Regions from separate parts of the Psychrosphaera haliotis genome, predicted to be linked through region 2. Evidence: predicted binding sites of a transcription regulator. Region 2 holds the regulator's gene; the other holds the start of a gene.
What was found. The regulator MetJ, encoded in region 2, represses methionine synthesis genes. The targets are predictions, from matches to a motif close to TAGACGTCTAGACGTCTA.
Positions count from the first base shown of each region.

Region 1: the regulator MetJ is predicted to act here: its motif matches at 1,735-1,752, upstream of metK (methionine adenosyltransferase).

Region 1 covers NZ_BAAAFQ010000005.1:101,335-104,772, forward strand. The annotation lists gene metK (methionine adenosyltransferase) at 512-1,663, opposite strand; gene ABD009_RS07365 (M16 family metallopeptidase) at 1,880-3,438, shown strand, end outside.
Region 2 covers NZ_BAAAFQ010000007.1:174,729-178,166, forward strand. The annotation lists gene rpmE (50S ribosomal protein L31) at 1-101, shown strand, start outside; gene ABD009_RS10425 (malic enzyme-like NAD(P)-binding protein) at 484-1,716, shown strand; gene metJ (met regulon transcriptional regulator MetJ) at 1,821-2,138, opposite strand; gene ABD009_RS10435 (DUF5665 domain-containing protein) at 2,433-2,816, shown strand; gene ABD009_RS10440 (PhnA domain-containing protein) at 2,958-3,438, shown strand, end outside.

The DNA of each region.
Region 1 (3,438 bases), on a different contig from region 2:
GTTCTTGTAGCCTCGACGATTCATCCCTGAATCGAAACGCCTTCGTTGATAATCAATCGCAGCACGCCGTTGCCCCTTGCACTCAAACTGGCCACTACATGCCGAACACACAGCGCACTCCAAATCAAAACCCAGCCCAATTACTTTCCAAATGAGGTTTCCAAGGCAAGGATGCCTTGGCGAAGCGCTTCATGGATGAACTCGAGCGTCCGAAGTGGAAAGTAATTGAGCTGGGTTCACAGCGACAAGGATGCCTTGGCGAAGCGCTTCATGGATGAACTTGAGCGTCCGAAGTGGAAAGTAATTGGGCTGGGTTCACAGCGACAAGGATGCCTTGGCGAAGCGCTTCATGGATGAACTTGAGCGTCCGAAGTGGAAAGTAATTGAGCTGGGTTAAAGCTCAGTATGGAAAGTAATTGAGCTGCAGTCGTTAAATTGGAGGCACAAAAAAAGGACCCGAAAGTCCTTTTTTAAAGCAGCGCCTGTCTCACTCATTTGCTGCAAAAGCTTTTTATAAACCAGCGTCAGCGCGCAAGGCTTCAACTTTGTCAGTGCGTTCCCACGGGAACTCTTCACGACCAAAGTGACCGTAGGCAGCTGTCCCTTTATAAATAGGACGCTCTAGGTCTAACATTTGTGTTAAGCCATATGGACGTAGGTCGAAGTGACGACGTACTAATTCGATTAGTTTGTCTTCTTCAAGCTTGCCTGTACCAAATGTTTCAACACTGATAGACGTTGGTTCAGCAACACCAATTGCATAAGAAACTTGAAGCTCTGCTTTGTCAGCAAGACCAGCTGCAACCAGGTTTTTAGCAACGTATCGAGCTGCATATGCGCCTGAACGGTCAACTTTTGATGGATCTTTACCAGAGAATGCTCCGCCACCATGACGTGCCATGCCGCCGTATGTATCAACGATAATCTTACGACCTGTTAATCCACAGTCACCCATTGGTCCACCAATTACAAAGCGGCCTGTTGGGTTGATGAAGTATTTAGTATTAGCAGTTAACCATTCTGCTGGAAGGGTAGGCTTTACGATTGTTTCCATTACCGCTTCAACTAGATCTTTTTGGCTGATGTCTTCGCTGTGCTGAGTTGAAAGTACTACCGCATCGATGCCAACTGGTTTGCCATCTTCATAAACAAACGTAACCTGTGATTTTGCATCAGGGCGTAACCAAGGAAGCGTACCGTCTTTACGCACTTGCGCTTGACGTTTAACTAATCGGTGAGAGTACTCAATTGGAGCAGGCATTAACACTTCAGTTTCGTTACATGCATAACCAAACATTAAACCTTGGTCACCAGCACCCTGTTCGCTAGGGTCTTTACGGTCAACACCTTGGTTGATGTCTGGAGACTGTTTACCAATCGTGTTCAAAATTGCACAAGAATCAGCATCAAAGCCCATGTCTGAGTGTGTGTAACCAATTTCACGTACTGTGCTACGAGTTAACTCTTCAATATCAACCCATGCAGACGTTGTTACTTCACCGCCAACCATAACCATGCCGGTCTTAACGTATGTTTCACACGCAACACGTGCCTTAGGGTCTTGCTCTAAAATAGCGTCTAATACCGCGTCAGAAATTTGGTCTGCGATTTTATCCGGATGACCTTCAGATACGGATTCCGATGTGAACAAATGTTTTGCCATTTAAACTGTCTCTTGTATTACCTAAATTTGGCGTAATTTTAGCTAACTTTTGTAGATTTGCCTAATACTTTTTTACGCCTAGACGTCTAAACATTCAAATGGTTGGTGAATCGTAACAAACTGTTACAAGTTTGAAGTTAGAAACCGTGCCTAATTTTGGTATAAAACAGGTATTACAATAAGTGATATAACAATAACTCCAGGGAGCTTCATTTAATGAAGATTTTCACTAGTAAAAACAAATCAAAATTTACTAAAACTTTATTGGCGTCGGCTGTATTTGTAGCATTAGCGGGTTGTTCGGCAACTCAACAAAGCGCGGCTCCAGAAGTAGTGGTAAAAAATGCAACAATGGATTTTGTTCGCAATGTTGAAGGCATCAATGAGTACACTTTGTCTAACGGCATGAAAGTATTAATGTACCCAGATGAAGCTCAACCAAAAACGCTGGTTAACATAACTTATAAAGTAGGTTCTGTTCATGAGAAATATGGCGAAACCGGCATGGCTCATTTATTAGAGCATATGTTGTTTAAAGGCTCTGACAGCTATAAAGCTATTGATACAGAATTTAACAAACGTGGTATGCGCGTAAATGCAACAACTTGGTTAGACCGCACAAACTATTTTGAATTGTTTGAATATGATGAAGCAAACCTAGAGTGGGCTTTAGGAATGGAAGCAGACCGTATGGTTAATGCAACATTCACAAAAGAGCAATTAGACTCAGAAATGACAGTGGTTCGCAACGAAATGGAACGTGGTGAAAATAGCCCATTCCGTATGTTGTCATCTCGTTTAGCGTCAACGGCGTTCTTATGGCACAACTACGCAAACTCTACAATTGGTGCGCGTTCTGATGTTGAAAACTTCCCATTCCAAGTATTAAGAGATTTCTACAAACGTCATTACCGTCCAGATAATGCCGTACTTACTGTTGCGGGTCGTTTTGATAAAGAAAAGACTATCGCAATGATCGAAAAAACGTTTGGTAAGCTTCAGCAACCTGAAACGCCAATCGAAAAATTATACACAGTAGAGCCAACTCAAGACGGTGAGCGTGAAATAAACTTACGTCGTACTGGTGATGTGCCAATGATTGCTGCGGTTTATCATGTACCTTCTGCGTTACATGAAGATACGCCTGCTATTCAAGTTCTATCTCAAATCTTATCTGATAGCGCTCGTGGACGTATGCAGAAGAAGATGGTTGAGCCTGGATTAGCAACAGGAGCTTATGCCTATTCTTATCTATTAAAAGACCCTTCAACGTTCACTATTATGGCGCAAGGCTCTAAAGGCAAAGAAACGTCTGCTATGGAGAAAACGTTAATCTCTATGGTTGAAGGCATTAAAGAGAACACAATTTCAGAAGCTGAAGTAGCAGTGGCTAAAGCTGCACTACTGAAAGAAACAGAAGAAGCGTTACGTAACGTAACTTCGGTAGGCATGGAGCTATCTGAGTACATTGCGATGGGTGACTATCGTTATATTTTCTACTTCCGTGACTTAGTAGAAAAAGTAACAGCAGCAGATGTGCAACGTGTAGCAGAGCAATACTTTGTAGAAAGTAACCGTACGCTAGGGCGCTTTATCCCAACCAAAGAGCCTGTGCGTGCGGAAATTTCTGAAGCAAAAGACATTTCTGAATTGTTAGCTGACTATAAAGGTCGTAAAGCAGTAGCAAACGGCGAAGTTTATGACAACAACGTTGAAAATGTATTGGCTCGATTAAAAGAGTTTACATGGGCAACGGGCACGCAAGTGAGTGTTTA
Region 2 (3,438 bases):
CTGCGTGTCACCCTTTCTACACAGGTCAGCAACGTAACGTTGACACTGGTGGTCGTGTTGATCGCTTCAAGAAACGTTTCAGCATGTTGGGCAAAAAATAATTTTGCTAACTTGCAAAAAAGCACCTTCGGGTGCTTTTTTTATGTCTGAAATTCAACATAGTAGATTTTTAGTCCTCTAGACGTTTAACGCCATAAAACCTGCCGTAGTAATTTTTTTTCATACAGTTCAATTCTCAACATTTAATTCGACGTTTAAACCCTAACTAAATTCTCCCATTTGATGTTAACTATACGCTTTTGTATTAAACGTAAGCTTATTGAGTTTATTAGTACTGAGTCTGTTTTTTACGGCATTTGTGCGCTTTGTTGTAATAAATTAACCAAGTGGTATGAGTTGTCTTATATGGTGTAAGTTCTTGTCGTGAATGGCTTTCCAATGCCGTACAGTGGCGGCGTTTACTCACTCCAATGGAACGTATTAATGTCAGACTTTAAGCAACGCGCACTCGATTACCATAGCCAACCATCTCCAGGAAAAATTTGTATCAACCTAACGACTCCAGCTGAAACGGTTGAAGACCTAGCACTTGCTTATAGCCCAGGTGTGGCTGAGCCAGTGAGAGAGATCGCTGCGGATCCTGACAATGCATACAAATACACAGCTAAAGGCAATACTGTTGCAGTGATTAGTAATGGAACCGCTATTTTAGGTTTAGGTAACTTAGGACCATTAGCCTCAAAACCTGTTATGGAAGGCAAGGCACTGTTATTTAAACGGTTTGCTAATATCGACTCTTTTGATATTGAAGTAACGCATAACACCGTTGATGATTTTATAAATACCGTAGCGAATATTGCAGATTCTTTTGGTGGTATTAATTTAGAAGATATAAAGGCGCCAGAGTGTTTTGAAATAGAACAAGAATTAAAGCGCCGATGTAATGTTCCGGTTTTTCATGATGATCAACACGGAACAGCCATTGTGACTGCCGCGGGTATGCTCAATGCATTAGAAATACAAGGTAAGCAAATTCACGATTGCACTATTGTATGTCTAGGAGCCGGCGCTGCTGCTATTGCATGTATGGAGCTACTGATTAAATGTGGTGCACAGCGTGAACGAATTTACATGCTGGATAGAAATGGCGTTATCCATACAAGAAGAGATGACTTAAACGAATATAAACAACTATTTGCTAATAATACCGATAAAAGAACACTAGAAGATGTGATTGAAGGTGCAGATGTGTTTGTGGGCGTATCGGGCGCTAACTTGTTATCTGCTGAGGCGTTAAAGTTAATGGCGCCAAATCCAGTGGTATTTGCTTGCTCAAATCCAGATCCTGAAATTAAGCCTGAATTGGCATTAAAAGTAAGAGACGATTTAATAATGGCGACGGGCCGTTCTGATTACCCTAACCAAGTGAACAACGTGTTGTGCTTTCCATTTATTTTTAGAGGTGCACTTGATGTAAGAGCAACGGCTATTAATGATGAAATGAAAGTGGCTGCCGTTGAAGCGATTCGAAATTTAGCGAAAGAGCCGGTGCCGGAAGAAGTATTGAAGGCATCAGGTGTGAGTAGTCTGACATTTGGCCCGCAGTACATTATTCCAAAACCGATGGATCCGAGATTATTAAAGAATGTCGCAAGAGCCGTATCGATAGCAGCGGTAGAAAGTGGTGTTGCTAAACTAGATTTACCCGCGGTTTAGCTTTGGGCTTGATATAACAAAAAGCCAACATTAATTGTTGGCTTTTGTATTTAACGGAGCGAAAAATCGTTAATCGTTAATCGTTAATCGTTAATCGTTAATCGTTAATCGTCTAGGGTCGGAATGTCTTTGCCCATCTCAGTAAGGATCTTTCTTACTTCTTCAGGTATTTGATCTGGATTTTCTTTTTTCAAATCATTATCTGATGGTAACGGCTGTCCTGTAAAAGCATGTAAAAATGCTTCACACAGCAGTTCGCTGTTCGTCGCGTGTCGTAAATTCTTTACTTGTCGACGAGTTCGTTCGTCAGTTAATACTTTGAGTACATTTAGCGGGATCGATACCGTGATCTTTTTAACTTTATCCGCTTTTTTTCCATGTTCTGCGTAGGGATGAACATATTCCCCATTCCACTTAGCCATAAAACACCTGATCAAGAATTACTGCTTACACGACATTGCTGCCGCTTTTAGTTGTTGAAATTGTATTGTATTACCAAAATTAGTCAAACAATCGATTGCTAAATGGAAACACTGCTAGACGTCTCCACTATTATAAATGGCAATTCCCGCAATAAACAGAGGGTTTTATAGATGAAAACCTATTTAACACTTTATTTTGTTAGTGCTTATGCATAAGCTGAACTAACTATTTGTAAATAAAAAAGTAACGATCTGATGAGAAGCCAAATAAAAAAAATCAAGACGGCACTAACTGTGAAAAAAAATGCACCAGTGAATGGCGACGGTAAAAATAAAGCTGAATTGTCACAGGCAAATGATATTCAAGAAAGTGAAGAGTCGTTAGATGACATTAGTATGCAAGAGATGTGGAAGAAGCTTCATATTCAAACCAAGCATATTAATGAACAGCTTCTACAATTAAACAATCACAAATTGGTGCATACCTATAACTCATTGCCTAGGTTTATTTGGTTTAGTTTATTAAAAGGCATCGCAGTGGGTTTAGGCAGTGTATTAGGTGCCACTGTGGTTCTATCTTTTGTGGTTTATATTTTATCTCAAATGGAATTTATTCCTATTATAGGCGAATGGGTTTCGGCCATTCTCGAGGTTGTTAGAGGACCAGAAGGCAACTAGTTTTTATAAACAATAAAGTGCCATAGCGTAATCTCATTTTATTCAGCTGAAAATAAGGGCTTCATTGCCCTTTTACTTTTTTTACGGAACAAAAATAGGCATAATGCGCCCTCAAAATTTAAAGGCTCAATGGAGTATCCAATGTCGATAGAATCAACACTTCAAGAACGCGGAAATAACACGTGTGAATTATGCAACAGCCCAGATAACTTGTCTGTTTATGCTGTATTGCCTAAAGCGGGTGATAACTCAGACGACTGCGTGTTGGTTTGTGACAAATGTGAGAGCGAATTAAACAGTACTGACACATTAGACGTTACCCATTGGCGCTGCATAAATGACAGCATGTGGAGCCAAGTGCCTGCAGTTCAGGTATTGGCATGGCAACAGCTGAAGTTGTTAACTAACCAAGGTGAAACTTGGGCGCAAGACTTGTTAGACATGATGTATTTAGAAGATGAAACGGCAGCATGGGCAGAGTCAGGTTTGGCACATAGAACCGCTGGCGGTGACGCAGAACACGTAGACTCTAATGGCGACAAGTTATCAGCAGGCGACAACGTCTATTTAATCAAAGATTTGCCAGTTAAGGGCGGTGGTTTTACCGCTAAACAAGGCACGA